Regions from separate parts of the Microbacterium sp. Leaf179 genome, predicted to be linked through region 2. Evidence: predicted binding sites of a transcription regulator. Region 2 holds the regulator's gene; the other holds the start of a gene.
The links. The regulator HrcA, encoded in region 2, represses chaperone genes, less so after heat shock. The targets are predictions, from matches to a motif close to TTNGCACTCGNNNNNNNCGAGTGCNAA.
Positions count from the first base shown of each region.

Region 1 (15,248 bases), on a different contig from region 2:
ATTACGCTCGTAGCGTCGACCGTCGAAGCTGACGGACGACTTCGTCAGCGCTGCCGAACTGGAGACTCCGTGGGTCATTCCTCCCCCACCGCGACACGATCGCGATCCCTATCCCGCATGGCTGCCGTCGTCTCGCTCCTCGCGAGTGCGATAGCCGTCCTGAGCCTGCTCTTCGCGTCACCTGCGAGCGCAGCCGTCACCACCGCACCAACACCCGCCGCCACGACCGGAACGGGCGACGTCTCATCGCAGTACACGATCGGCGGCATCATCCGCGCCGAGGATGAACCGCTCGAGGGCGTCGAGATCTCGGTCGAGGGCTCCGGCTTCTCGGAGGTCGGTACGACCGGTGCCGACGGTCGCTGGTCGGTCGCGGTTCCCGGGCCCGGCAGCTACACCGCCGAGCTCCAGGTCGACACGCTGCCCGACGGTGTCGCACCCCGCGACCCCGACAACGTCACGCGTGACGTCACGGTGGGAACGACGAACACGGTCAACGTGCTCTTCCCCACCGGTGAGGGAACGGCGGCGAGCGGCTCGATCTGGGACACGTTGTTCTCGCGCTTCTTCTACGGCCTCAACTTCGGCCTGCTGCTCGCCCTGGCCGCCATCGGCATCTCGCTGATCTTCGGCACGACAGGCGTCAACAACTTCGCGCACGGCGAGATGCTCACCTTCGGCGCGATCATCTTCTACATGTTCACGGCCATGGGCTGGAACATCATCCTGGCGGTGCTGCTCACCGTGGCGCTCTCGGTCGCGCTGGGCTGGACACAGGATGCCGTCCTGTTCAAACCTCTGCGCAAACGAGGGGTGGGGCTGGTCCAAGTGCTGATCGTCACGATCGGTCTGTCGATCGTGCTGCGCTACCTGTACCTCTACTTCTTCGACGGCGGCACGCGCAACATCGACACCGGCATCACCGACAACGTCACGATCGGCCCGGTGACGGTCACGCTCACCTCGATCATCAGCATGGGCGTCAGCGTCGTCATGCTCGGCGCGGTGGCCTACTTCCTGACCCGCACCCGCATCGGCAAGGCCACCCGCGCCGTCAGCGACAACGCGTCGCTCGCCGCGGCGTCCGGCATCAACGTCGACCGCGTCATCCGCATCGTCTGGATGCTGGCCGGTGGCCTGACGGGCCTCTCGGGCGTCCTCTACGGCCTGTACCGCGGCGTCACCTGGGACATGGGCTTCGCGATCCTGCTGCTGCTGTTCGCCGCCGTCACCCTCGGCGGCCTGGGCAGTGCCTTCGGCGCCCTGGTCGGTTCGCTGATCATCGGCATCATCACGGAACTGTCCACCATCGTCATCCCACCCGACCTCCGGTACGCGGTGGCCCTGGTCGTGCTCATCGGCGTGCTGCTCTTCCGGCCGCAAGGTGTGCTCGGTCGTAAAGAGCGGATCGGTTGAGGAACGACGACATGGACTGGCTTTCAATCTTCAACAACGCCGCAGGCGAGCTCATCAGCCCGACCACCGCGGCCTACGCCCTCGCCGCGATCGGCCTGAGCGTCCACTTCGGCTACGCAGGTCTGCTGAACTTCGGACAGGCGGGCTTCATGGCCGTCGGCGCGTACGCCTTCGCGATCGCGACGCTGTCGTTCTCGGCCCCCGTGTGGCTCGCGATCCTGGTCGCGATCGTCGCGTCGGTGCTGTTCGCGTTCCTTCTCGGCATCCCGACCCTGCGACTGCGCGCCGACTATCTCGCGATCGTCACCATCGCGGCCGCCGAAATCGTGCGCTACGTCGTCTCGACCGTCGGCCTGACCAACGTCACGGGCGGCTCGCAGGGCCTCAACGGGTACAACCGCGAGTTCCAGGCGCTGAACCCGCTGCCGGCCGGTACCTACGGCATCGGGCCGTGGACCTACTCGGCGAACGACTGGTGGGTCCGCATCTTCGGCTGGGGACTCGTCATCATCGCGACCCTGCTCGTCTACGTGCTCATGCGCAGCCCCTGGGGCCGTGTGGTCAAGGGCATCCGTGAAGACGAAGACGCCGTGCGCAGCCTCGGCAAGAACGTCTACTCGTACAAGATGCAGGCGCTGGTGCTCGGCGGTGTCATGGGCGGCCTCGCGGGAGTGATCTTCATCCTCCCCCGCGCCGTGCAGCCCGGAAACTACGGCACCGCGCTCACCTTCTTCGTCTGGACCGCACTGCTGCTCGGTGGCGCCGCCACCCTGCTCGGACCGATCGTGGGAGCAGCCCTGTTCTGGGTGCTGCTGTCGCTGTCGAACGGCATCATCGTGGGGCTCCGCGATGTCGGCATCCTGGGCTTCATGTCCACCACCCAGGCGGGCCAGGTGCGCTTCATCCTCGTCGGCATCGGGCTGATGCTCCTCGTGATCTTCCGACCACAGGGCATCTTCGGCAACAAGAAGGAGCTGTCGTTCAATGTCTGACACCACCGTCACCCATCCGCTCGTCAAGGGCGAGGTCGGACCCGGCTGCGCCAAGGTCGACCCGATCGTCGTCGCCGACGGCGTCACCCGCCAGTTCGGCGGCCTGAAAGCCGTCGACGTCGAGCACCTCGAGATCCCCCGCGGGCAGATCACCGCGCTGATCGGCCCCAACGGTGCCGGCAAGACCACTCTGTTCAACCTGCTGACGGGCTTCGACAAGCCCAACACCGGCCGGTGGAGCTTCGAGGGGTCGAACCTGGCCGGGGTGCCCGCGTTCAAGGTCTCGCGGCAGGGCATGGTGCGCACGTTCCAGCTCACCAAGTCGCTCGGGCGCCTCTCGGTGCTGCAGAACATGCTGCTGGGCGCCCGTGGGCAGAAGGGCGAGAACATCTTCCGCGCCCTGATCCCCTCGATCTGGCGCTCGCAAGAGAAGGCCAACACCGAACGGGCCGACGACCTGCTGCGCCGCTTCAAGCTCGACGCCAAGCGCGAGGACTTCGCCGCGTCGCTCTCGGGCGGCCAGCGCAAGCTCCTCGAGATGGCCCGCGCGCTCATGAGCGACCCCAAGCTCGTCATGCTCGACGAGCCCATGGCGGGCGTCAACCCGGCGCTCACGCAGAGCCTGCTGGGCCACATCCTCAACCTCAAGAGCGAGGGGATGAGCGTGCTGTTCGTCGAGCACGACATGCACATGGTGCGTCACATCTCGGACTGGGTCATCGTCATGGCGGAGGGTCGCGTGGTGGCCGAGGGGCCGCCCGAGACCGTCATGACCGACCAGGCCGTCATCGACGCCTACCTGGGCGCGCACCACGACACCGATCTCGGCGACATGACCACGTCGCAGCTCGAGACCATCCAAGCCGAAGCCGCCGCCGAGGCGGAGGCGGAGCTCATCGCCGACGAGAAGGACGGGAAGCTCTGATGTCCGACACCGCAACTGCCACGCGCACCGCGGTGCTGCGCACCGACGACCTGGTCGCCGGGTACCTGCCCGGGGTCAACATCCTCAACGGCTGCACGGTCGACGCCTACCAGGGCGACCTGATCGGCATCATCGGCCCGAACGGCGCCGGCAAGTCGACGCTGCTGAAGGCCATCTTCGGCCAGGTGAAGATCCGTGGCGGCTCCGTGCTGCTGAACGGCGAAGACATCACCACGCTGAAGGCCGACAAGCTCGTGGGCAAGGGCGTCGGGATGGTGCCGCAGAACAACAACGTGTTCCCGAGCCTGTCGATCGAAGAGAACCTGCAGATGGGTCTCTTCCAACGTCCCAAGGCCTTCGCGGAGCGCTTCGAATTCGTCACGGGGCTCTTCCCCGAACTCGGCAAGCGTCGCCGCCAGCGGGCGGGGTCGCTGTCGGGCGGTGAGCGGCAGATGGTCGCCATGGGCCGCGCGCTCATGATGGACCCGTCGGTGCTGCTGCTCGACGAGCCCTCGGCAGGCCTGTCGCCCGTGCGTCAGGACGAGACGTTCCTGCGCGTCGCCGAGATCAACCGCGCCGGCGTGACCATCATCATGGTCGAGCAGAACGCCCGCCGCTGCCTGCAGATCTGCCACCGGGCCTACGTGCTCGACCAGGGCAAGGACGCGTACACCGGCACCGGCCGCGAGCTGCTCACCGATCCCCGCGTCATCGAGCTGTACCTCGGAACGCTGGCCGCCGACGAGGACGCCAAGCGCGACCACCAGGAGCCCCCGGCCTGATCCCACGTCGATACACCGCGAGCGCGGCGCTCACCCTGGTGGGCGTCGCGCTCGCGGCATGCGCGGGCGCACCTCCCGCGCCTCCCCCGCTATCTGTCACGCTCGTGCAGCAGCGGGGCGACATCGTCTCGGGGCGCGTGCAGCTCCGCGTCACGAACACCTCGGATGCCGCGGTCACCGTGACCTCGGCGGTGCTGCGCTCGCCCCTGCTCGCCGCGACGGGCGGCGGAGACACGAAACGCCCCGAGACGCTGCAGCCGGGGCGCACGATCGATCTTCCCGTCGCACTCCCCGATTCGCGCTGCGATCCGGAGGCCGCCGACGCCGGCCCGCGAGCCGTGCTCGGCGTGAGCGACGACCGGGGAACGCTCGAGCAGACCGTGGCGGTCGACGACGCCCTCGGGGTGCTCCCCCGCCTGAGCGCGACGCAATGCGACCGCGAGGCCTTGGCATCCGTCGCCCGCGTCTCGGCCACCGCGGTGTCGGTGTCCGGCGACGGGACCGCCGCTCTGCTGCTGTCGATCGAGCCGACCCCGGATGCCACGGCGGGCAGCGTCGAGCTCGTCTCCCTGCGCGGGACCCCGCTGCTGCGCTTCCCGCAGGGCACGGAGGCGCCTCTCGGCCTCACCGTCGCCGCCGGCGACGCCCCCACCACCATCGCGGTGCCGGTCACGCCGATCCGCTGCGACGCCCACGCCATCGCCGAAGACAAGGTGGGCACCCTGTTCGACCTCGTCGCGCGGGTCGACGGCCGGGACGTCGTCGTTCCGCTCGACCGGCCGCAGGCGGTCGCCGATGCCCTGCTCGCCTTCACCGCCTCCGTCTGCGGCCTGACCCCCTGACGCCGGGGCCGAGGCCGCGGAGGGCTGCCGCCGGCCGCGCCGAGCCCTCCGAGGCCCCGAGAGCCTGTGGCACGCCGGGACGCGGATGCCGGCGCGGCACCGATCCAGCCCGCACGAACGCCGAAGGGCCCGGATCCTGGCGGATCCGGGCCCTCGTGCGGTGTCAGGTCACTCGTTGAGCGAGCCGAACTCCGTGTTCAGCAGGGTGTACTTGTTGTCGGCACCGTACTGGTAGATGCCGATGTACGCCTCGGTCGGGTCACCGTTCTCGTCGAAGGTGATCGGGCCGGAGACGCCGTCGTAGTCGACGTCCGTGCCCTCGTTGATGAGCGCGAGGCAGTCGGCGAACGTCGTGCACTTCTCGCCCCCCTCGGAGACGGACTGCATGTTGTCGCGGATGGCCGTACCCGAGTCGTCCTTCGCCTGCGCCGCAGCGAGGGCGGCGACGATGACGGCGTCGTAGGACTCCGGCGCGTAGCTGAAGTCGGTGAGGGCGGGGTCGACCTCTTTCAGGCGCGACTGGAACGACGTGTCGGCCGGGTTGCCGGGGAGCGTTCCCTTGGCGCCCTGCAGCGTGCCGGCGGCGAACTCGTACGAGTTCGACAGGTTGCCGTCGACGAAGTAGACCTTCGACGCCGGGAAGCCCTGCGTGCTGACGAGCTGCGGGATGATCGACGACGTCTCTTCGAACGCGATGATCGCGACGGCGTCGGGCTGCGACGCGAGCACCTGGTCGACCTGCGACGTGAAGACCGTGTCACCCGGGTTGTAGGGAACTGCGACCGAGACCTCGCCACCGGCGGCCTCGATGGCCTTGGTCGCGTTGTCCTTGAGGCCGATGCCGTAGGGGTCGTTGATGTAGATGACGCCGACGTTGGCCGCGCCGTCACCGACCATCAGGTTGCCGAGCACGCGGCCCTGCAGCACGTCGGACGGGGCGGTACGCCAGTAGTACCCGTCGTCGGCGTAGGTGGTGAAGTCCGGCGAGGTGTTCGCCGGCGAGATCTGCACGACGCCCGCGTCGACCAGCTGGTCGACGAAGGTGAAGGACACGCCCGACGAAGCCGCACCGATGACGACATCGGCGCCGGCGTCGACGAGCTCGGTGGCCGACTGGGTCGCGATGTCGGTCGTGGTGTCACCCGAGTCGCGCTCGGTCAGTTCGGTCGTGAACGGGAACGCGTCGCCGGTGGCTTCGATGTCCTGGATCGCGAGCTTGACACCCGCGACCTCGGGCGGGCCGAGGAAGGCGAGGTTACCCGTGGCCGGGAGGATGGTGCCGACGTGGAAAGTCCCGTCTTTGGTGGACACGGCGCCGCCGCCGGATGATGCACTGGGGGCAGCGGCGTCGTTGCCGCCACCGGCGCAACCGGCGAGGACGAGCGCGCTGGCACCGATCAGGGCGATGCCGCCGATGACCTTGCCAGTGCGCGTACGTGTGATGACGCTCATAGTGCTCCTTGCTGTGAATGAACGTTGGGCAGCCCACGAGGACCGCCTGGTGTCCTAAACCTAAGCCGCCGCGCGTTTTCTGCGTGTTGCCGTTCGTTAACGATGTGAGTCGTCGCGATCACGGCCGCATAACGGTTTCACACGGCGTCGTCACGGTGCACTAGGAGATATGTCGGCAGGGACGACAAACGCATGATCTGGCCGGTCAGACGGGCTCCGCCACGTCGACGACGACGCGGCGCTGTCGGCGCGACGCGACGACCGAATCGACGCTCAGCATGATCAACGCCACCCAGACCAGGGCGAAACCGATCCACCGCTCGAGGGTCATGGCCTCGCCGAGCACCCACACCCCGATTGCGAACTGGATGATCGGCGCCACGAACTGCAGCAACCCGATGACCGTGAGGGGCACGCGACGGGCGCCCGAGGCGAACAGCAGCAGCGGCACGGCCGTGACCGCCCCCGCAGCCAACAGCAGCACCGTGTGCAGCGTGCCCGCCGTGCCGAGGGTGAGACCGCCGAACGCCGCGACGACGGCCAGCTGCACACCGGCGACGGGCAGCAGCCACATCGACTCCAGCGTCAGGCCGCTCACCGCATCGACCGAGGGCCCGATCTGCTTCTTGACCAGACCGTAGAAGCCGAACGAGAAGGCCAGCGTCAGCGCGATCCACGGGAAGGTGCCGTAGCCCACCACGATGACGACGACCGCGGCGACGGCGATGCCGATCGCGATCCACGGCAGCACCCGCAGTCGCTCGCGCAGCACCAGCACCCCCAGTAACACCGTCACGATCGGGTTGATGAAGTAGCCGAGGCTCGTCTCGATGACGTGGTTCGTGAGGGCACCGTAGAGGTACGTCTGCCAGTTGACGTAGATGAGCACGCCGGCCACCGCGGTGAGCGCCATGAGCCGCGGTTGCCGCACGATCGCCAGGAACGGGCGCCAGGCGCGCAGCACGGTGAGCAGCACCAGGCAGAAGACGAAGGCGAGAAGGATCCGCCACGCCACGACCTCGAACGGGCCGGTGGGCTTGAGCTGCAGGAAGTAGAGCGGCAGGACGCCCCACAACAGGTAGGCACCGAGGGCGTAGAGGGCACCGCGGGTACTGCCGCCGGAGACAGGAGGGGCGGCGGGGGTCACCGATTCAGCCTACGCGCGGGGCGACGCCGCGGGCCGCCGTTCCCCACCACTTTCCTGCCACCTCGCGACGCCGGGGGGTGAGGGAACGACGAAGGCCCCGGATGCCGGAGCATGCGGGGCCTTCGTGCAGGACTGCGCGATCAGCGGACGACGACCGCCAGCACGTCGCGAGCCGAGAGCACCAGGTACTCGTCGGCGCCGAACTTGACCTCGGTGCCGCCGTACTTGCTGTAGAGCACGCGGTCGCCGACGGCGACGTCGAGGGGGACGCGGTTGCCGTTGTCGTCGATACGGCCGGGTCCGACGGCGACGACCTCGCCCTCCTGCGGCTTCTCTTTGGCGGTGTCAGGGATGACGAGACCACTCGCGGTGGTCTGCTCAGCCTCGACCTGCTTGATGACGATGCGGTCCTCGAGCGGCTTGATGGAAACCGACACGGTCTACCTCTTTCTCGTTACAGAAGACTTGTCAGCACTCACACGGGGAGAGTGCTAATTCGAGTCTAGGGAAGCACTGGCACTCACGCAACGCGAGTGCCAACACAATCGCCCGCTTAGGCTGAATCGGTGGATACCCGCGAGCTCACCGCCCTGCTGACGCCCGACGGCCTCCGCCTGCTCGACGAGGTGGGCGGCATCGAGTCCACCGACGACGCGGCCCGAGCCGTCTCTCGACTCCGCGCGGCCGGGCACTCCCCCGATCTCGTGTCGGCCGTCGTCGGTCAGGCACGTCTGCGGGTGCGCGGAGCGGCCAAGTTCGGCCCGTTCGCCGAGCGCATGCTCTTCACCCGCGCCGGCCTCGAGCAGGCGACGCGCCTGTCGATCGCCGCCCGCCACGCCGGACGCTTCCGCGCCGCCGGTCTCGACCGCGTCGCCGACCTCGGCTGCGGCATCGGCGGCGACGCCCTCGGACTGGCGGGGCTCGGCATCCGGGTGCACGCCGTCGACGCCGACGAGGTGACGGCCGCGATCGCCGCGTACAACCTCGCCCCCTTCGGTGAGACCGTGACCGTCGCGCACGGCCGCGCCGAAGACACCGACCTCGATCAGACGGATGCCGTCTGGCTCGACCCGGCGCGCCGCACGGCCGGGCACTCCGAAACGCGGCAGGTGTCGTCGAGCGAATGGTCGCCCTCGCTCGAGTGGGTCTTCGCTCTGCTCGAGAGCACGCCCGGGGGTGTGAAGCTCGGCCCGGGCTTCGATCGCGGGCGGATTCCCGACGACGTCGAAGCGCAGTGGATCAGCGCCGACGGGTCGACCATCGAACTGGTGCTGTGGTCGGGAGTGCTGGCCCGCGAGAACGTGCGTCGTGCGGCCCTCGTCGTGCGCGGCACCGACGCCTGGGAGCTCACCGCCCCCGCCGACTCCCCCGACGTCGAGCAGCGCGAGCTGGGTGCCTTCGTGCACGAACCCGACGGGGCGATCATCCGCGCCCGGCTGATCGGCGAGGTCGCCCGCGCGCTGCAGGCGGGCATGCTCGCGCCCGGCATCGCCTACCTCACGTCGGACGCCGCCCTCACGAGTCCGTTCGTATCGTCGTTCCGCGTGCGGGAAGAACTCCCGGCCGACCCGAAGAAGCTCGCCCAGGCCCTGCGTGCGCGCGGCATCGGCACCCTGGAGATCAAGAAGCGCGGCGTCGACGTCGACCCCGCCGTGCTGCGCAAGAAGCTGTCGCTGCGCGGCGACGAGTCGGCGACCCTGCTGCTCACCCGCATCGGCTCGAAGCGCCTCGCGCTGCTGGCCGATCGGGTGTGAGCCCGGTCGTCACACGACGGCGAGCTGCGAGAACCCCCAGATCAACCACCCGGCGCTGAACGCCACCGACGTCAGCGCGAGCGCGAGCGCCCACGCGGCGACGCGACGACTGTCGTGCGCGCGGCGCAACGACACGATGGCGATGATCGCCGCGAGCGCTCCGAGAGGGAGGAGCCAGCCGGTGAACAGAGCCGCCCCGAGGGCGAGGATCGAGACGCCGAGGGACCACGGCGCCAGGGACCGCGGGGTGGGCGGCGCCGGCGGGACGTAGGGGATGACGTGATCGCCGAAGGCAGCCATCTCGAGCTGCGCCGTGGGCAGGCGCTCCGGGTCGCCGTCGTCGTCGCGCCGAGCGGACGCCGCCGCCTGGGTGATGGCGGCGCGCAGGTCGTCGGCGGGCTCGACGCTCTCGGCGACCTTGCGCGCGCGCCGCGTCGGCGGAGCCGCCTCGCTCATGCGACGCGTCCGGAGTCCGGCCCGGGGGCCTCGGCATCGGGATCCTCGGCGACCTGAATCTCGGTCACCGGCAGGGTGGAGTCGGCGCCGAACGCCAGGGTCGAGGGCCGGCGCCCCGACGAGATGAGCTCTGCGGCGAGGGCGGCGATCATCGCGCCGTTGTCGGTGCACAGGCTCAGCGGCGGGATGCGCACGGCCACACCCGCCGCCGCCGCGCGCTCGAGGGCGACGTCGCGCAGGCGCTTGTTGGCGATGACCCCGCCGCCCAGCAGCAGGCGCGGGACGTCGTGGCGCGCACACGCGTCGAGGGCCTTGGTCACGAGCACGTCGACGACGGCTTCGCGGAACGACGCCGCGACGTCGGCGACGGGCACCGGCTGCCCCGCTGCCTCGTGCTGCTCGACCCAGCGGGCAACGGCGGTCTTGAGGCCCGAGAACGAGAAGTCGTAGCGGTGGGATGCCATGTCGGAGGCGCGCGACATGCCCCGCGGGAACCGGATCGCGGTGGGATCGCCCGAGGCTGCCGCCCTGTCGATCTCGGGGCCGCCGGGGTAGGGCAGCTTCAGCAGTCGGGCGACCTTGTCGAACGCCTCGCCCGCGGCGTCGTCCATGGTCTCGCCGAGCAGTTCGACGTCGCCGGTGAGGTCGCGCACGAGCAGCAGCGAGGTGTGCCCCCCGCTGACGAGCAGGGCGACGGTGGGGTATTCGAGTTCGGCGGCGTCGTCGTCGAGGATGTCGGCAGCGATGTGACCGACCAGGTGGTTCACGGCGTAGAGCGGCTTGTCGAGGGCGACGGCGAGGCCCTTCGCGGCCCCCACCCCGACCATCAGCGCACCCGCGAGGCCGGGACCGCTCGTGACGGCGATGGCGTCGAGCTCGGCGAGCGTCACGCCCGCCTCGGCGAGCGCGGCGTCGATCGAGGGCTGCAGTGCCTCGAGGTGCGCGCGGGCGGCGACCTCGGGGACGACGCCGCCGTAGCGGGCGTGCTCGTCCATGCTCGAGGCGATGGTGTTGCTCAGCAGCGTGCGACCGCGGACGATGCCGATGCCGGTCTCGTCGCAGCTGGTCTCGATGCCGAGTACGAGGGGCGCGTCCATCAGCACCAGCCCTTTCCGGTGGCGGGGGGAGCGGGGGTTCCGGCTCCGTCGGCGGGCTCGGGCGCCGGGGTGGCCGAGACGGCGGCGGATCGACCGGACCCTCCGTCGGGCTCACCGCCGCCGGTCTCGGCGCGGCGGGCGGCCCACCCGCGCAGATCGAGCTGCATCACGAGGGCGTCGACGTCGTCGGGCTGGTAGTAGCGCGGACGCCGGCCGACCTCGGCGAAACCCTCCGAGGCGTACAGGGTCTGGGCGACGGGGTTGTCGGCGCGCACCTCGAGGAACACCTCGTGCACGTCCCGCCGCACGGCCTCGTCGAGCAGCGCCGTCAACAGGGCCCGGCCGCGACCTCGGCCCCGCGCCGTCTCGGCGATCGTGATGGTCTGGATATCGGCATCCCGCGCGCCCCGCGCGGCGCGCAGACCGGCGTAGCCGACGAGCCGACCGGCCTCTTCGACGACGACGTACCACCCGTGCGGCGAGACGAGCTCCTCGCGCATCATGGCGGGACTCCACGCGTCGGTGGGGAACGACGCGTGCTCCAGCGCCATGATCGCGTCGAGGTCGGCCGGGGTGGCGGCGCGGGTGGGCATCAGCTCACCCGCTTGGGCGCGTGGGCGGCGACGACGTCGGGGCTGCGCAGGTACAGCGGCTCGCCGTCGGCGAGGGTGCGGCCGGCATCGAGCGCCCGCGCGGCGGCGAGCGCGATCATGGCGGCCGACACCGCGGTGGCGTCGTAACGGCGCGCGCCGGCGGCGGCGAGGCGTTCGTCGAGCCCGGCGCGCGGGCTGAGAGCGGCATCCGTGACGCGCACCGGCAGCCCGTCGTCGTCGAGGCCGTCGTAGATGCTGAAGGCGAACTCCTTGCGGCGCGCGTCGGTCACCACGGCGAAGCGGCCGGTGTCGGTGCCCGTGAGGGCGTCGGTCAGCAGAACGCCCAGCGCGACGCCGTCGTGGCTGGGGACGGGGACGGCGGGGATCCCGCGCCCCAACGCATACGTCCGCGCGGTCGCGATGCCCACGCGCAAGCCCGTGAAGGGGCCGGGACCCATGCCGATGGCGACGTGCGTCGGCGCGGGGGCGACCGCACTGGCCCGCCGTAAGAGGTCGCCGATGACCTCGGCGTGTCCGAGCGGATTGCTGCTCTGCTCGTCGACGAGCACCTCGCCGTCGCGCGAGATCGCGGCCACGGCGGTGCCGAGCGAGGTGTCGATGCCGAGAATCACCGTTCCAGCGTATCCGGCACCTCCCCTGTGCCATCCGACTTCGTGGTCTGCTCCGAAGAGAGGGCATGGATGCCATCGGCCTCGGCCTGCGCCGCGTCGTCGTCCCCACGGGGGTGGGGCCGATCGTGGCGCACGCCGGGCGTGGTTCGGGCAGTCCGGTCGCGACCGTGCTGCTGCACGGTGCCGCCGGATCGTGGCGCAACTGGGAGCCGATGATCGCGGCCTCCGATGCTCTCGGACTCCCGCTGTCGGATATCGTCGCGCTCGACCTGCCCGGCTGGGGCGAGTCACCGGGGCCCGTCCCCGACCCGGCCGAGTTGGCGGTCGCCATCGCGGCGGTGGCCCGCGCGCTGGGGTATCCCCGTTGGCGGGTGGTCGGGCACTCGCTCGGCGGGGTGATCGCCCTCGACATCGCCGCACGCTTCCCGCGCGAGACGGTGGCCGTCGGTGTCGTGTCGCCCAGCGGGGCGGGCGCACGCGCGGTGACGCGGCGCCCCGTCTCCGGCGCCGTCCGGCTCCCCTGGCTGGCCGGCATGGTGGTCGCGATGCGGGTGCTGCGAGGTCTCGGGCCGCTCGCTGGGCCCCTGCTGCGCCTGCTCCGCCGCACGGGGGCGCTGCGAACGCTGTCGCGGCCGCTGTTCCGGCATCCGGAGCACGTCGACCGCGAAGTCACCGATGCCCTGGCGACCGAGATCCGCCCCGCGGCCTTCCTCGCCGCCGCGCGCCTGTCGCGCACCCACGACGACGGGGTGTGGCGCCGCATCGCGTGCCCCGTGAGGTCGGTGCGCGGATCGCACGACGTCTTCGTCGCCGCGCGCGATGCGCGCACCTGGGGGCGACTGATGCGCGACTACGACGACCGTGTGCTCGATGACAGCGGGCACTTCGCCCACGTCGAGCAGCCCGTCCTCACCCTGCGCGCCCTGCGCGAGGTGTGGGCCGCCGACCGCGCTCCGGCGCGACGCCGCTCCGACGCGCGCGCCTGAGCCTGGTCGGCGGATGGGCGAGGGGTCGCACCGCCGCTATCGCGCGATCGGCAATCGCAGCGTGACGACGGTTCCGGCTCCCTCTCGCGAGCGCAGGTCGACATCGCCCCCGTGACGGCGCAGGATCGTGCGCACCAGCGACAGGCCGATCCCCGATCCGGCGACGTCGCGGGCGTTGGCCGCCCGGGCGAGGTCGTCGAAGACGTGCTCCTGCGCGTCGGCCGGGATTCCGCGACCCGTGTCGGCCACCTCGACCACCACCGCGCCGGCGTCTTCGCGCAGGCGGACCTCGATCGGTCCGTCGGTCGAGAACTTCACGGCATTGGCGAGCACGTTGTCGAACGCGAGGGCGAGAAGGTCGGGATCGGCCGGCAGGGGCGGCACGGCCCACGGCACCCGCTCGGCGACGATGCGGATGCGCCCCCGCGTCTCGAGACGCTGGTCGTGCACGGCGTCGACGGCATCGCGCACGAGCATCTCGAGGTCGACCGGCTCGGTCTCGAGCGGGCGGGTCTCGATCTCGGCCAGTTTGCGCAGATCGCCGACGAGGGCCGCGAGTCGCCGCGCCTGCCCGTCGATCACGGCCACGTGAGCGGGCGCGGTGGCGGGATCGACGCCGGCGAGGGTGGCGCGGATGGCCGTGATGGGGTTCTTCAGCTCGTGGTCGAGGCGGGCGAGGAACCGGCGGTGCTCCTCACGCTCGGTGGCCCGGCCCGCCGCCCACGCCTCGGCGCTCTGACGCGCGCGCGACGCGGCGACGCGCCGACGCCGCGCGCCGATGAGCAGCACGACACCGATCACGGCCGAGACCACGACACCGAGCAGCAGGACCACCGCCGGAAGGGCGGTCGCCACCGTCACGACCCGTCGCTCACCCGCCCAGGCCATCACTCCCGCGGTGAGGGCAGCGAGGAGCACGGGCGCGCAGACGGCACCGATCCGCACCGCGCGGCTCACGGGGTCACCACCGCGTGCACGAAGCGGTACCCCGCGTTCTGCACCGTCTCGATGAAGCGCGGAGCGCCGGGGTCGTCGTCGAGCACGCGGCGCAACTCGGCGACCCGGTGGTCGACGGCGCGCGTGCTCGTGGCGACCTCGAACCCCCACAACGCCGAGAGCAGCCGGTCGCGCGTGTGCACCTCGCCGGGGTGGGTCATGAGGTAGTCCAGCAGCATCACGGCCTTGGGGGTGAGCGAGAGCTCCGCCCCGCCCAACCACACCCGCCGAGCGGACCGGTCGAGATCGAGCGCACCCGCGCGCACCCGCGACGACGCGCTCAGGGGACGCTCGCCGGGAACCGTGCGCCGCAGCACGGCGCGCACGCGCGAGAGCAGCTCCTGGGGATCGAAGGGCTTGTTGAGGTAGTCGTCGGCCCCCTCGTCGAGGGCGGCGCTGCGCTCGTACGACTCCCCCACCTGCGTCAGCAGGATGATCGGCAGCCAGCGCCCCTCGGCACGAACGCGTCGCACGAACGCGCGTCCGTCGACCCGCGGCATGATGACATCGCACACCGCGAGCGAGACATCGGCATCCGCCAGCAGGTCCAGCGCCTCCTGCCCGTCGGCGGCGACGATCACCCGGTACCCGCTGCGTTCGAGGAACGCGCCCAGGCCCGCGCGGATGGTCTCGTCATCGTCGACGAGCAGGATGCCGGGACGCTCGTCGCCCGTCATGAGGTACGCGTCGCCAGCAGAGGGATGCCGACCGACACGGCGACGACGAAGACGACGCCGATCACCGCGGCGGCGATGGCCAGGTACCCCAGCACGAGTCCCGCGATCGCGAGGGCATCGCCGCCGTCGCCGGTGCGGCGGATCTGCGACAGCGCGATGTGGCCGAAGATCACCGGCAGCAGACCGAAGCCGCAGAGGCCCAGCACGAGGGCGGCGATCGCCAGGCCGTTCGTGCGACGCGCGGGCGGCGCCCATGCGGCCTGCGGGGCGCTCATCGCTCGTCCCGCAGCACGGTCGTCGCGACGCCGGTGTCGTCGACCCGCGGCGCGCTGCCGCGCCAGACGACCGTGTTCACGTCTCCGCTGACGGAGAGGTCGGTCAGGGCCTTCGCGTACACGACCAACCCGTCACCCGTGACGGTGAGCGTCGACACGTCGTCGAGGATCACGACCGCCGCGAAGCCCGACACGGTGACGTCGTCGCAGGCCCCCTCGACCCGCA
Region 1 covers NZ_LMPH01000001.1:883,677-898,924, reverse strand. The annotation lists gene ASF96_RS04175 (branched-chain amino acid ABC transporter permease) at 118-1,416, shown strand; gene ASF96_RS04170 (branched-chain amino acid ABC transporter permease) at 1,428-2,408, shown strand; gene ASF96_RS04165 (ABC transporter ATP-binding protein) at 2,401-3,333, shown strand; gene ASF96_RS04160 (ABC transporter ATP-binding protein) at 3,333-4,115, shown strand; gene ASF96_RS04155 (hypothetical protein) at 4,220-4,957, shown strand; gene ASF96_RS04150 (ABC transporter substrate-binding protein) at 5,126-6,409, opposite strand; gene rarD (EamA family transporter RarD) at 6,615-7,556, opposite strand; gene groES (co-chaperone GroES) at 7,697-7,993, opposite strand; gene ASF96_RS04135 (class I SAM-dependent methyltransferase) at 8,123-9,310, shown strand; gene ASF96_RS04130 (hypothetical protein) at 9,320-9,766, opposite strand; gene tsaD (tRNA (adenosine(37)-N6)-threonylcarbamoyltransferase complex transferase subunit TsaD) at 9,763-10,863, opposite strand; gene rimI (ribosomal protein S18-alanine N-acetyltransferase) at 10,863-11,456, opposite strand; gene tsaB (tRNA (adenosine(37)-N6)-threonylcarbamoyltransferase complex dimerization subunit type 1 TsaB) at 11,456-12,088, opposite strand; gene ASF96_RS04110 (alpha/beta fold hydrolase) at 12,154-13,074, shown strand; gene ASF96_RS04105 (sensor histidine kinase) at 13,111-14,031, opposite strand; gene ASF96_RS04100 (response regulator transcription factor) at 14,028-14,747, opposite strand; gene ASF96_RS04095 (DUF4190 domain-containing protein) at 14,744-15,022, opposite strand; gene ASF96_RS04090 (DUF3060 domain-containing protein) at 15,019-15,248, opposite strand, start outside.
Region 1: a site for HrcA is predicted at 8,070-8,096, ahead of groES (co-chaperone GroES). Genes of this name have one in related genera too.

Region 2 (15,248 bases):
TGCGACCGACGAGGTTGTGACGCACCACGTCTTCGCTGGTGAGACGCGAGAAGTGGATGTCGTCGATGTCGTCGAGCACGCGGGTGACGAGACGCAGACCCGACGCACCCTGGGGCAGGTCGACCTGGGTGATGTCTCCGGTGACGACCATGCGCGTGCCGAAGCCGAGGCGCGTGAGGAACATCTTCATCTGCTCGGGCGTGGTGTTCTGAGCCTCGTCGAGCACGACGAACGAGTCGTTCAGCGTGCGTCCGCGCATGTACGCGAGAGGAGCGACCTCGATCGTGCCCGTCGCCATGAGCTTCGGCACGATGTCGGGGTCCATCATCTCGTTGAGCGCGTCGTACAGCGGCCGCAGGTACGGATCGATCTTGTCGGTGAGCGTGCCGGGCAGGAAGCCCAGACGCTCGCCGGCTTCGACGGCCGGCCGGGTGAGGATGATGCGGGCGACCTCTTTGCGCTGCAGCGCCTGCACGGCCTTGGCCATGGCGAGGTAGGTCTTGCCGGTACCGGCGGGGCCGATGCCGAACACGATGGTGTTCTCGTCGATCGCGTCGACGTAGGCCTTCTGCCCGGCGGTCTTGGGGCGGATGACCTTTCCGCGCGACGACAGGATCGCTTCGCCCATGACCTCGGACGGACGGGGACCGCCGTCGGAGAGCATGCGGTTCGAGCTCTTCACGTCGGAGGGGTCGAGGCCATGGCCCGAGCGGGTCATCGCGAGCAGTTCGTCGACGAGGCCGCGCGCCGCGGCGACGGCCGCAGCGGTGCCCGACAGCGTGATCTCGTTGCCGCGGACGTGCACGTCGACCTCGGGGTGCTCTTTCTCGACCACGCGCAGCAGGCGATCCTGCGGTCCGAGGAGTTGGACCATGGCCACGCCGTCGACCTCGATGCGGTCGACGACGGATTCTTCGGCGGAGTCAGGCACCCACGCTCTTTTCGTTCAGGCCACCCGCGAGGACGTGGGCGTGCACATGGAAGACGGTCTGGCCGGCGCCCTCGCCGGTGTTGAAGATCAGCCGGAAGTCGCCGTCGGCATGCTCGGCGGCGACGCTGTTCGCGAGTCCCACGAGCTCGGTGAGCAGGTCGGGGTCGCCCGCCGCCAGCTCGACGACGTTGCGGTACTGCTGCGTCTTGGGGATGACGAGCAGGTGCACCGGCGCTTGCGGGGCGATGTCGCGGATCGCGAAGGCGTTCTCGGTCTCGGCGACGATCTCGGCGGGGATCTCGCCCTGCAGGATGCGCGTGAAGATCGACGGTTCGCTCATGGCATCCAGTCTAGTGACGGGCTCCGACACGCAGGTCGGGGGGTGCGGGCTCGACGGGCAAGGTGGTGCGTCGAGCCGTGCGACTCGTGGACGGGGCGTGAACCGTGCATCGGGGCGGTTGTCGTGCGCCCCGGTGCACATTCCGCGCCCCGGACGGGCGGGGCGGGACGTTTCGCGCCCCGGACGGGAGGATCGGAACGCGGCGGGAGGTCACCAGCGCCCGTGCGCCGCCGACAGCACCGAGAGGGCCGCCGCCCCCGCGGTCGAGGTGCGCAGCACCGTGTCGCCCAGGCGCACGAGCCGCGCACCGGCGCCTTCGAGCGCGGAGAGCTCCTCGGGGGCGATCCCGCCCTCGGGCCCGACCACCAGCACCACGTCGCGACCGTCCGAGGCTTCTGCGGCGACCGCGGTGAGGCGATCGGATGCCGAGGGCTCGAGCACCAGCACCAGATCGGTGCCGGCGCGGCGCACGAGGTCGGCCGTGCGGGCGATGCCCTCGACGTCGGGGATCCACGCGCGGTGCGCCTGCTTCGCCGCCTCGCGCACGATGGTGCGCCAGCGGCCGAGACCCTTGTCGGCCTTGGCATCCCAGCGTGAGACGCTGCGCGCCGCCTGCCACGGCACGATCGCGTCGACACCGAGTTCGGTCGCCGCCTGCACCGCGAGTTCGTCACGGTCGCCCTTCGCGAGCGCCTGCACGAGCACGAAGCGCGGCGACGGGGCCGGATGCTCCTCGCGGCCCGTCACCCGCACGTCGACCTGCTTGGGCGTCGCGGCCGTGACGAGGCCCGACAGCCACGCCCCGCGTCCGTCGCCCAGGGTGACCGCCTCGTCGACGCGCACGCGGCGGACGGCCGCGGCGTGGTGCGCCTCTGCTCCGGTGAGCACCACGACCTCACCCGGCTGAGCGGATGCCGCGTCGTCGGTGACGAAGTGCAGCGCCACGGTCAGTGCCGGAAGCGGTCGCGGAACTTCGAGAACATGCCCTGCTGGTGCTCGGCCAGGCGCGGCTGGGGGGCCTTCGTGCGCTTGGCGAACTCCTCGATGAGGGCGCGCTCCTTGTGGTCGAGGCGCGTGGGCGTCACGACGTGCACGCCGACCTTCAGGTCCCCGCGCTGGCTTCCGCGCAGCGGCGTGATGCCGCGGCCCTTGATGGTGAGCACGTCGCCCGACTGCACGCCCGGGCGCACCTCGAGCTCGACGGCTCCGTCGAGGGCGTCGATCGTCGTGGTGGTGCCGAGGATGGCATCCGGCATCGACACCTCGAGGGTGGCGAGCAGGTCGTCGCCCTCGCGGCTGAAAGCCTCGTGCGCATCGACGGTGATCTCGAGGTACAGGTCGCCGTTGGGGCCACCGGCGGGGCCGACCTCACCCGAACCGGGAAGCTGCAGGCGAAGGCCCGACTCGACGCCGGCGGGGATGTCGACCGACACGGTGCGGCGGGCGCGTACGCGCCCCTGCCCCTGGCAGGTGCCGCAGGGGTAGGGGATGGTCGTGCCATGTCCGTGGCACACGTTGCAGGGCTGGCTGGTGACGACGTTGCCGAGAAGGCTACGCACCGTGCGCTGCACGTGACCGGAGCCGTGGCAGATGTCGCAGGTGACTTCGCTCGTGCCCGGCTGCGTGCAGGCTCCCTGGCAGGTCTCGCACAGGACGGCGGTGTCGACGTCGAGGTCGCGGTGGGTACCGAAGACGACGTCGCCCAGATCGAGCGTGACGCGCACGAGGGCGTCCTGACCGCGCTCGCGACGCGAACGCGGACGCGGTCCACGCCCGCCGCCGCCGCCCTGGGCCCCGCCGAAGAACGTCTCGAAGATGTCGCTGAAGCCGCCGAAGCCGGCCGCTCCCCCGCCCCCGCCGAAGGGGTTCTGGTCGCCGCCCATGTCGTAGCGGCGACGCTGTTCGGGGTCGCTGAGCACGTCGTACGCGTGCGTGACCAGCTTGAAGCGTTCGGACGCGTCGTCACCGGGGTTCACGTCGGGGTGCAACTGACGAGCGAGACGGCGGTACGCCTTCTTGATCTCGTCGGCGCTGGCGTCTCGTTCGACGCCGAGGACCTCGTAGTGGTCAGCCACAATCGCCTTCCTGTCCGCTGGTGCGGGGTCGTTCTCGGTGGGGTGCTCGTCAGCGCGCGCTGTCGTCGTCTTCGAGCATCCGGGTCAGATAGTGCGCGACGGCGCGAACCGCCGCGAGGTTGGAGGAGTAGTCCATGCGGGTGGGGCCGAGCAGGCCCACGCGGGCACCGCCCGTCGAGCCGTCGTACCGGCTGGCGAGCACCGAGGCCTCGATCAGTCCGAAGGGTTCGTTCTCGCGGCCGATGCTGGCCGACAAGCCCTTCTCGTCGGCGACCATCTCGGTCATGAGCCGCAGCAGGGTCACCTGCTCCTCGATGGCTTCGAGGAGCGGGTAGATGCTGCCGCGGAAGTCGGATTCGCGCTTGGCGAGGGTCGCCGCCCCAGCCATGACGAGGCGATCCTGACGGAACTCCTCGAGCTCCTCGCCGACGACGCGGAACACGGCGTCGGCGACGGCGTCGAGGGCGATGCCGGGGCGGGGTCCGTCGGCGACGACCGCGGCGACCTGCTGAGCGCAGTCGGCGACGGAGCGCCCGACCAGCACCGCGCCCACGCGGGCGCGCAGCTGCACGATGTCGGCCTCGACCGGCTCGGCAGGGACGAGCGCGATCCGCTGCGAGACGCGGCCGGTGTCGGTGACCAGGATGACGAGCACGCGCGGGCCGCCGAGGGCGACGAGCTCCACGTGCGAGAGGTTGGCGCGCGCGAACGACGGGTACTGCACGATCGCGACCTGGCCGGTCAACTGCGTCAGGGCACGCACCGTGCGGGCGAGCAGGTCGTCGAGATCGCCCGCCTCGTCGAGGAACGAGGTGATCGCGCTGCGCTGCGCTCCCGAGAGCGGGCGCAGTTCGGCGAGGTGATCGACGAACACGCGGTAGCCCTTGTCGGTGGGCACGCGGCCCGACGAGGTGTGGGGGGCGACGATGAGGTCTTCGTCTTCGAGCAGCGCCATGTCGTTGCGGATGGTCGCCGCCGACACACCGAACGCGTGCCGGTCGACGATCGCTTTGCTGCCGACGGGTTCACGCGTGTCGACGTAGTCCTGCACGATCGCGCGGAGTACTTGGAGGCCGCGTTCCGACACCATGCGCTGCTCCTCCCCGTCTGGCACTCGACTTGACTGAGTGCCAATTCTACGCCGATCGACGGCGTGCCCCGTCGGGGGCTCGCGGATGCCGGATCCCCCGCGCGTGCCGGGGGTCTCGCCGCCAGGTGCGGCGGCGTGGATCAGACCGTGAGAGCGCGCACCACGGCATCCGCCAGCAGGCGTCCGCGGCGGGTCAGCACGATGCGGCCCCGGATGGCATCCGCCCCCTCGATGAGCCCGTCGGCGATGAGCGACGCCACGGCCTTGCGGCCCTCGCCGTGCAGCTCGCCGACGGCGAGACCCTCACGGATGCGGCTGCGCAGCAGCACCGACTCGAGTCGTCGGGCCGTCTCGTCGGGGCGCTCGCGCGCGGCGGCCGGCGACTCGTTCGCCGCGAGGCGCTGGGCGTAGGCGGCCGGGTGCTTGACGTTCCACCAGCGTAGCCCCGCGACGTGGCTGTGGGCGCCCGGCCCGAACCCCCACCAGTCCGTGCCGCGCCAATAGGCGAGGTTGTGCCGCGAACGGTGGGCGACGCCGCGCGACCAGTTCGACACCTCGTACCAGTCGTACCCGGCGTCGGCGAGCAGCTCGTCGCCCAGCTCGTACATGTCGGCCTGCAGGTCGTCGGAGGGCTCCACGACCGCGCCCGAGCGGATCTGGCGGGCGAGCTTCGTACCGTCTTCGACGATGAGCGCGTAGGCCGAGATGTGATCGGGAGCGAGGGAGACGGCGGTCTCGAGAGACGACCGCCAGTCGTCGAGCGACTCCCCCGGTGCGCCGTAGATGAGGTCGAGCGACACGTCGAGCCCGGCGCGGCGGGCCGCGGCGACGGCGGTCGCGACGTTCGCGGGGTCGTGGGTGCGGTCGAGGGCGGCGAGCACGTGCGGGCGGGCCGACTGCATGCCGATCGACACGCGCGTGACGCCCGCCGCGGCCAGCGTCTCGACCACGGCGTCGTCGACGGTGTCGGGATTGGCCTCGACGGTGACCTCGGCCCCCTCGGCGATGCCGAACTCCGCGCGCACGGCGTCGAGCATGCGCGCCAGATCGCCGGGAGGCAGGAGCGTCGGCGTACCCCCGCCGAAGAACACCGTGGATGCCGTGCGGCGGCCGCCCGTGGCATCCATCACCCCACCCGCCAGGCGTACCTCGGCGGCGAGCGTGTCGGCGAAGTCGTCTTGCCGGGCGCCGCGCAGTTCGCTGGCCGTGTAGGTGTTGAAGTCGCAGTAGCCGCAGCGCACGCGGCAGAACGGCACGTGCAGGTAGACCCCGAAGTCGACCGACGGGTCGATGGTCAGGTCGTCGGGCAGACGACCGTCGGTGGGCGCGGGGTCTCCGAGGGGAAGCGGTCCGCCCATCAGGACGTGTACAGCGGCGAGATCGCGCGCAGGTACCGCGTGAACAGCGCCTTGCGGCGACGACGCACGCGGCTGGTGAGGAGCTTGTAGGACGGCGCGGTGGGGCGGTCGAACGCGCGCACGACGAACCAGACCTCGTCGTTGTCGCGCCACTCGAGCGAGAACAGCTCTTCGCCGCTCACGATGGAGTGTCCGACCGTGCCGAGGATGAATCCGACGCGGCGCGGCTCCTCGAACACCGAGATGACCCGCAGCTCGGCGTCGGCGCGGTGGCCATCGACCTTGCCGTGCAGGCGCACACCCGTGCCGGGGCTGACGAACGGGGTGCCGTCGGCGGCGAATCGCTGCTCGGCCTCGAGGCGGCTGGGGGCGACCGGAGCGCCCTCGGCGTCGAAGCCGACGCCCGCGTAGCCGGCGCCCGACGCGGGACGCACGTCGGTGATGCTCAACTCTTCGCTGCGCAGCGGCGCCCACGCGAGCAGCAACTCGCCCGCGGCGACGAAGCGCTCTTCGCCGCTGCCGATACGCCACGCATCTTCGGCGGGCACGGAACGCTCGGGCGGATATTGCATGAGGTCGGGGGCCTGAGTGGCGCCCACCGCCGCGTAGTCGACCGTGTCGTCGGTGAAGTTCTGCCGGCGCATGATCTTCCTCTCGAATCGGTCGTTACTTCTTGGCCTCGACGTCGCCCGAGAGGGCGGCGATGAAGGCTTCCTGCGGCACCTCGACGCGGCCCACCATCTTCATGCGCTTCTTGCCCTCTTTCTGCTTCTCGAGCAGCTTGCGCTTTCGGGTGATGTCACCGCCGTAGCACTTCGCGAGGACGTCCTTGCGGATGGCGCGGATCGTCTCGCGCGCGATGATGCGGGCGCCGATCGCAGCCTGGATGGGTACCTCGAACTGCTGGCGCGGAATGAGTTTGCGCAGGCGCTCGGCCATGAGCGTGCCGTAGGCGTACGCCTTCTCGCGGTGCACGATCGAGCTGAACGCGTCGACCTTGTCGCCCTGCAGCAGGATGTCGACTTTCACGAGGTCGGCGGTCTGCTGACCGGCGGGTTCGTAGTCGAGGCTCGCGTAGCCCTGCGTGCGCGACTTGAGGTGGTCGAAGAAGTCGAACACGATCTCGCCGAGGGGCATGTGGTACCGCAGCTCGACGCGGTCCTCGCTGAGGTAGTCCATGCCCAGGAGCGTTCCGCGGCGCGACTGGCAGAGCTCCATCACGGTGCCGACGTAGTCCTTGGGCAGCAGGATGCCGACCTTGACGATCGGCTCCGAGACCGAGGCGACGCGACCGTCGGGGTACTCGCTGGGGTTGGTGACCGAGACGGTGTCGCCCGTGTCGGTGGTGACCTCGTAGGTCACCGACGGGGCGGTGGTGATGAGGTCGAGACCGAACTCCCGCGAGAGGCGCTCGGTGATGATCTCGAGGTGCAGCAGGCCGAGGAACCCGGCGCGGAAGCCGAAGCCCAGCGCGACCGAGGTCTCGGGCTCGTACTGCAGCGACGCATCGGACAGCTTGAGCTTGTCGAGGGCTTCGCGCAGCTCGGCGTAGTCGCTGCCGTCGATGGGGTAGATACCCGAGAAGACCATGGGCTTCGGATCGGTGTACCCGGGCAGCGCCTGGGTGGCGGGCTTGCGGTGCGTCGTGATCGTGTCGCCGACCTTCGACTGGCGCACGTCTTTCACACCGGTGATGAGGTAGCCGACCTCGCCGACGCCGAGACCGCGCGTGGGCACGGGCTCCGGGCTCGACACACCGATCTCGAGCAGCTCGTGCGTCGCGGTGGTCGACATCATCTGGATGCGCTCGCGCGGCTGCAGCGAGCCGTCGATCATGCGCACGTACGTGACCACGCCGCGGTAGGCGTCGTAGACCGAGTCGAAGATCATGGCGCGTGCCGGGGCGTCGGGCTTGCCGACCGGGGCGGGGATCTTGTCGACGATGAGGTCGAGCAGTTCCTCGACGCCCATGCCGGTCTTGCCGCTGACGCGCAGCACGTCTTCGGGCTTGCCACCGATGAGGCCGGCGAGCTCGGCCGCGTACTTCTCGGGGTCGGCGGCCGGCAGATCGATCTTGTTCAGCACGGGGATGATCGTCAGATCGTTCTCGAGCGCGAGGTAGAGGTTGGCCAGCGTCTGCGCCTCGATGCCCTGCGCGGCATCGACGAGCAGGATCGCTCCCTCGCACGCGGCGAGCGAACGGCTGACCTCGTACGTGAAGTCGACGTGACCGGGCGTGTCGATCATGTTGAGGGCGAACGTGCCGTCGGCGGTGGCCCACGGCATCCGCACCGCCTGCGACTTGATCGTGATGCCGCGCTCACGCTCGATGTCCATGCGGTCGAGGTACTGCGCCCGCATATCGCGGTCGCTGACGACGCCGGTGATCTGCAGCATGCGGTCGGCCAACGTCGACTTGCCGTGGTCGATGTGAGCGATGATGCAGAAGTTGCGGATCTGCTCCGGCGGAGTGGCAGACGGCTCGAGGGGCTTCAGGGCGCGCGGTGACATGTTCCGTCGATTCTACGGTGGCGCGCCGACATCGCCGTCCGCGGGTGCCCGGGGTCCGGCATCCGGGGGTCCCCCCGCGGGTCGTGAACACCCGTTCCGCGCGCTGGAGCGTGCCGCGCGGCGCGTCGGGGACGCGGACGCACAGCCGGTCGGCAGCGGACGGCTTCTACCCTGGATGCCATGACGGTCCAGGTCGTGTTCGTGCACGGTATCCGCACCTCGGCGACCATGTGGCGCGCGCAGCTCGCCCACCTCGAGGAGCGCGGCAACCCGGCCGTCGCCGTCGACCTGCCCGGACACGGCACCCGCCGCGGCGAGGAGTTCACTCTCGACGAGGCGTTCGCCACGATCGACCGGGCGGTGCAGGATGCCGCGACCCGCGGCCCCGTGCTGCTCGTGGGCCATTCGATGGGCGGGTTGCTGTGCATCGAGTACGTCGGGCGCGAGGACCCGCCGCCGGTCGCGGCGTTCATCGCCGCATCGTGCACCTCGATCCCGCGGGGTGTGGGCCTCGCGGCCTACCGCTTTCTCGCGCGGCGATTCGACAGCCTGCCCGACCGCGGCCTGGGGCTCACCAACCGCGTGCTCAACCGCACGCTCCCGCCCGAGACGCGGCCCGACTTCGGCGCGGGCGGATACGCCTTCGAGGCGCAGGACACCGCCCTGGCGAGCCTGTCGGTGCTCGACCTTCTGGCGTCGCTGCGCCGCATCGAGGTTCCGCTGTGGTTCATCAACGGGCAGTGGGACCAACTGCGCGCCAACGAGAAGCTGTTCGTGTCGGTGGCGCGCGAGGCCGAGCTGATCGTCGTCCCCCGCACCACGCACCTGGTGACGGCGATGCGGCCCCGCGTGTTCAACGCGCTGGTCGACGTGGCGCTCACCACCGTCGAGGCGGCGACCTGATAGAGTTGGTCCTTGGCTTGCGTGTGGGGTTTTTCCCGACCTCCACGATGCCGGTGCAGCGTCCCTCTACCGCTCGCCCGGCTCTTCCATATTCACTTCAAACGAAAGACCGTCGACGTGGCGAATATCAAGTCGCAGATCAAGCGCAACAAGACCAACGACAAGGCGCACGAGCGCAACAAGGCCGTCAAGAGCGAGCTGAAGACGCACGTACGTCGCACCAAGCAGGCTGTGCTGGCCGGTGACAAGGAAGGCGCTCTCAAGGCGCTCGCCACCGCGACCAAGAAGCTCGACAAGGCCGTGAGCAAGGGTGTCATCCACCAGAACCAGGCCGCGAACCGCAAGTCGGCCATCGCGAAGTCGGTCGCCGCTCTCTGAGTCGCACCTTTTCGACAGCCCGTCCCGCATCACGCGGGGCGGGCTTCGTCGTTTCCGGGGTGGGGGCGCGAGAGCGTAGGGGGCGTCGGGGTGGGTGCTGTGGACTGCGCACGGCGCCGGGGCCCGTGGGTCGATGGATGGGGGCGGGCGGGAGCGGAGGATGCGCGGCCTTGATCCGGTCCTCCGCTGAGCTCGGACCCTCCCCTCGACACGGATCTGCGCCGAGTGCGCCCGGCCCACGAGGTGACCTCGCGCGATCAGCCGCCGTGCGGCGCGCGGGTCGGTGAGTCGGGGGCGAGCGGAGGGGCGGGGCCGAGCGGAGGAGGTGCGGCCTCGATCCGGTCCTCCGCTCAGCCCACGCCCTCCCCTGCTCACGGATCTGCCCTGCGAGCCCAAGGCCGGCGAGACGACCGTGCGCGGTCAGCCGCCGTACGGTGCGCGGGTGGCGATGATCGTGATCATTCGCTCGAGCGCGAAGACCGCGTCGCGCGACGCGCCCTTCACCTCGGCGTCGGCGCGGGCGGTGGCGTGGATCGCCATGCCGAGGGTGTTGCCGGTCCACCCGACCAGGTCGCGCCGCGCACGGTCGACCTGCCAATCCTTCATGCCGAGGCGTTGAGCGGCCGCCGACGAGGACTCACGGGTTCCGGCGACCCGGGCCATGGTGCGGAGCTTCATGGCGACCGCGGCGACGAGGGGCACGGGGTCGGCTCCGGATGCCAGCGCGTGCCGCAGCGCCAACATGGCGGGGCCGTAGTGCCCGGCGATGGCGGTGTCGGCGACCGTGAACGCCGAGGTTTCGACCCGCCCGCCGTAGTACCGCTCGACGATGCGCTCGTCGATATCGCCGGGGACGTCGGCGATGAGCTGCTGGCACGCGGCGGCGAGCTCGGTGAGGTCGTCGGCGAACGCCGAGACCAGGGAGCGGAGGGCGACGGGGGCGATGCGCTTGTGCGCGGCCTTGAACTCGCCCACGGCGAAGTCGAAGCGGTCGGAGTCGCGCTTCACCGCCGCACACGGGATCTCGATGCCGGCGCCCTGCCCGGCACGGATGGCGTCGAGGAGCTTCTTGCCGCGCACGCTCGCCCCGGTGTGGCGCAGGATGACGGTGGCGCCCTCTTGCGTCTGCGAGAGGTACGACACGGCTTCGCTGAGAAACGTGTCGCTGCACTTCTCGACGCCGCTCACGCGGACCAGGCGGGGCTCGCCGAACAGCGAGGGAGACGTGACGCCGAGCAAGGTGCCCGCGGCGTAATCGTCGGCGCGGATGTCGGTGACCTCGAGGCTCGGGTCTTCGCTCTTGAGAAGTGCCCGGATGCCGGCGGTCGCGCGCTCGGCGCACACCTCTTCGGGACCGGAGATCAGCACGACGGGCGCGGGCTGCGGGGTGCGCCAGGACACCTGGGGAATGGCCGACTTGGTCTTCGCGGGGGCGGAGCGTCGGGGTGCCGGGGTCACTCCCCCAGCCTACCGACCGGGTCCGACATCGAAGCCGCGGTGCGGAGGCGCGGGAACGTGACGACGACGCGGCAACTTGCGTCGCCCCGCGTGGCCCGGTGCGACGCTCTTTTCCCGGTGCGGCCAGCCACCGACACCACCTGAACCGGAGCATGCACGACTACCGGGGCACAGACGATGTCGGGCTCGGAACGCTGTCGACGGCGGGACCGTTCTCGCGCCAGAGGGACAGACGGCCCTGCTCGTCGATCCACACGGCGAGAGCGCCGTCGCGATCCGTGCGCCCCACGGTCGTGCCTTCGCTCTCGAGGATCGACAGGAGGGATGCCGTGGGATGGCCGTAGCGGTTGTCGGCACCCACGCCGATCAGTCCGATCGCCGCGTGGAGTCGCCGGTAGAGGTCGGCGTCCTGGTCGGCGCTGCCGTGGTGCGCGACTTTGACGACCTGCACCGGCGTCACGTCGGCGCGTCGGAGCAGGGATTCCTGCGCGTCCTCGCCCAGATCGCCGAGCATCGTCGTGCGGGGAAAGCCCGGGCCGGCGATATCGATGGCGACGCTGGCGTCGTTGCCCGGCTCCGCTCGCGGCGGCGGGTGCAGAGCCTGCCAGTGCGTGGCACCCAGCGAGCCGGTCGTCCCGGCCGTCGCCTGCGTGAGCGAGGCACCGGCGACTGCGAAGCGCTCGAGCAGCCGTTGGTCGGCGCCCCCGTCGGTCGGGCCGTGGAGCACGAGGTCGGTGCGCCCGAGCACCGCAGACGCACCGCCGATGTGGTCGAGGTCGAAGTGGGTCAGCACGACGAGGTCGAGGCGCTCCACCCCGAACTTCTCAAGGCAACCGGTGAGGCTCGCCGGGTCGGGCCCGGTGTCGACGAGCGCGACCGCCGCTCCGGAGCGCCAGAGCGTGGCATCGCCCTGCCCCACGTCGCACATGACCACTTGCCACGCCGCCGGGACGGTGAGCGGCCCCGCGAGCGTGCGGACGGCCGACTGACCGAGCATCAGGCCGAGACTGACGGCGGAGGCCACGGCGGCGAGGGCTGCGGTGCGGGGCAGACGGCGGGGGCGGACGACCGCGACGAACACGGCGGCACCGACCAGCCCGAGCAGCCCGGCGCCGAGCAGGCCGTCGGGCCACGGAATGTTCTGCGCCGAGATCCCCGCGGTCGTGTGCGCGACAGCGGCGATCCACGAGGCGGGGATCCACGCCAGGGCGGTGAGTCCGTCTTGCAGCCAGCGGAACGGGGCGATGGCGGCGAGAGCGCCCGCGATGGTGGCGGGGGCGGCCGCCGGATCGGCGAGGAGGTTCGCGACGATGCCCAGGAGCGGCACGTGCGGATCGATCAGCACGATCAGCGGGCCGCAGACGAGCTGCGCCGAGGCCGGCACGGCGATCGCGAGCGCCAGAGCCCGCGGCATCCAGCGCTCGAGGCCGGCGGCGAGGGGCCGCGCGAGGACGAGCAGGGCGGCGGTGGCCGCGGCCGAGAGCGCGAAACCCACGGACCGAGAGAGCCAGGGGTCGACGATCAGCAGCACCGTCGTCGCCAGCGACAGCACGGCGATCCCGACCGCCGGTCTGCCCAGGGCCAGGGCGAGGAGCGCAACCGACGCCATGGCCGCGGCGCGCACGACGCTGGGTTCGGGGGTGACCAGCGCGACGAAGCCGGCGAGCACGAGCAGCGCCCCGACGATACGTGCTCCCCGTGGTGCGCGGCAGAGGGCGAGCAGGGCGAAGGCCGCCCCGACCACGATGACGCAGTTGGCACCGGACACGGCCGTGAGGTGCGAAAGAGACGAGACCGTCATCGCGGTCTCGGTCGCCGCGTCGAGGCTCGAGGTGTCGCCCACCGCGAGGCCCGGCACGAGGCCGGCACCGGGCTGCGGGAGTCCGTCGGTCGATGCGACGAGGCGGCTGCGGAGCCCCTCCAACCATCCCCAGACCCCGCCCGGCGGTGCCGCTCTCGCGACCTCCTCGGCCCGGACGACGAGCACCGCCCGCTCTCCCGGCTCGGCGGGCAGAGCCCGACCGACGACCTCTACCTCGCTGCCCATCGCGGCCTCGGCGAGGACCCGGCGCCCCTCGGCATCCACTCCGATGCGGGCCGGGATGTCTCCCGAGAGCTGCACGCTCCCGGCGCGGACCTCCGTGGCGACGGCGTCGAACCACGCCCCGCCGTCCGGGGCGCCGTCGATGCGTCCGGTCACCGTGAGCTCGAGCACGAGCTGCCGGCCGCCCTCCACCCGCAGGGCGTCGACCTGCTCGCGTACGGCGTCCACGAAAGCCACGCTCGACACGGATGCCGCGGCGCAGGCGACGGCGATGGTGGCGACGGCGAGGACCGCGTGCCGTCTGCCCAGAAAGGCGAGGGCGGCGAGACCGGCCCCCGCGGCGAGGACGAGAGCGAGGACGCGGGCGTCGGGGAGCCCGGTGGCGAGCCCCGCGAAGCCCCAGGTGGTGACGGCCACCGAGATCGGCCGGAGTGCCCGTCGCCGCAGCGCACGCCGCTCGCTCACACCCGCACCAGGTCGCGCAGGGCCTCGATCATCTTGTCGCCGAACCCCGGTATCGACGACAGGTCGTCGACGCTGGTGAAGCGGCCGTTCTCGTCGCGCCACGCGATGATGCGGTCGGCCAGAGCGGGGCCGATCCGCGGGAGCGTGTCGAGCTGCTCGCGCGTGGCCGTGTTCAGATCGACGACGCCGTCCGAGGCGCCCGCGGCCGGAGCGGCTCCCCCGGCGGTGACCTCCGCCCCCGTCACCGGGACGACGATCTGCTCGCCGTCCGCGACGGGCCGCGCGAGATTCACCCCGTCTCGTGCGGCGTCTTCGGCGAAGCCGCCCGCGCGCGCGACCGCATCGGCGACGCGGTCGCCGACCTCGAGCCGGTAGAGCCCGGCCTCGCGCACCGCGCCCGCCACGTGCACGTAGACACCGACCTGCGGGTCGGCGGCGGAGGGGGGTGACGCCGACACGGCGGGCTCGACGACCTCCGTCCCGGTCGCGCCCCGGACCATGCCGATCCCGATGGTGACGGCGAACGCCAGCAGCACCAGCACGACAACCGCCCCGACCCCCAGCCGCGCCCGCGCCGGCAGAGGCTCCCCCGCGTGGGGAGGCCGGTCCTCGGCGGGGAGGACGACGTTCTCGGTCACACCGCGACAGTAGGCAGCACCCCCACCCGCTCGTGCCCCTCCCACGTCGATCGGTGAACGCTCGCGCGGAAAGCCTCCCTGGGGAGGAGCGGCGTCTCATATGCCCTGACGAACGCAGACGGCGGCCCGAGGCCGCCGCCGGCGGACGAACGGTCGGATCGGAACGACGGATGCCACGCCCCCGCGCTCCGTGGAGCGCCGGGGACGTGGCATCCGGAGCGACAACCTACTTCGTCGAGAAGCTGACCACCTTCGGCGGACGCACGACCGCGCGCACGATCTCGCGCTCACCGAGCGCGCGGAGCACGCGCTCGTCGCCCCGGGCGAGGACTTCGAGCTCGTCGCCGCCGATCTTGGCCGACACCTCGAGCGTGGCGCGCACCTTGCCGTCGATCTGCACGACGGCGGTGACGGTGTCTTCGACCAGCAGCGTCGGGTCGGCCTGGCGCCAGGTCGCGAGCCCCACGAAGCCGGTGTAGCCGAGCGTCTGCCACATCTCTTCGGCGGTGTGCGGGGCGAACAGGTCGAGGGTCATCGCGATGACCTCGGCCGCCTCGCGCACGGCGGGGTCGCTCGCGCCGGCCTTTCCGTCGATCGCCTTGCGGGTGGCGTTGACCAGCTCCATCAGGCGGGCGACGACGACGTTGAACTTCGTCTGCTCGACGAGGTTCGGCGCCTCGGCCAGAAGGCGGTGCGTGACGCGGCGGAGCGAGGGGTCGCCCTCGGCCCACACCACGTCGGTGTCGCTGTCGACGTCGTGCGCGATGCGCAGGGCGCGGGCGAGGAACTTCGCCGCTCCGGTGGTCGAGACGTCGTTCCAGTCCTTGTCGTCTTCGACCGGGCCGGCGAAGGCCAGCGCGACACGCAGGGCGTCGGCGCCGTGGGCGTCGAGCTCTTCCTGGAACAGCACAAGGTTGCCCTTGCTCTTCGACATCTTGGTGCCGTCGAGAATGACCATGCCCTGGTTGATGAGGCTCGAGAACGGCTCGGTGAACTCCACCAGGCCCATGTCGAACAGCGCCTTGGTGATGAACCGCGCGTACAGCAGGTGCAGGAT
Region 2 covers NZ_LMPH01000003.1:368,143-383,390, reverse strand. The annotation lists gene ASF96_RS13340 (PhoH family protein) at 1-874, opposite strand, end outside; gene ASF96_RS13335 (HIT domain-containing protein) at 924-1,271, opposite strand; gene ASF96_RS13330 (16S rRNA (uracil(1498)-N(3))-methyltransferase) at 1,482-2,216, opposite strand; gene dnaJ (molecular chaperone DnaJ) at 2,219-3,346, opposite strand; gene hrcA (heat-inducible transcriptional repressor HrcA) at 3,396-4,436, opposite strand; gene hemW (radical SAM family heme chaperone HemW) at 4,577-5,794, opposite strand; gene ASF96_RS13310 (DUF1990 family protein) at 5,794-6,438, opposite strand; gene lepA (translation elongation factor 4) at 6,461-8,305, opposite strand; gene ASF96_RS13300 (alpha/beta fold hydrolase) at 8,486-9,208, shown strand; gene rpsT (30S ribosomal protein S20) at 9,326-9,586, shown strand; gene holA (DNA polymerase III subunit delta) at 10,007-11,044, opposite strand; gene ASF96_RS13285 (ComEC/Rec2 family competence protein) at 11,205-13,553, opposite strand; gene ASF96_RS13280 (helix-hairpin-helix domain-containing protein) at 13,550-14,191, opposite strand; gene leuS (leucine--tRNA ligase) at 14,418-15,248, opposite strand, start outside.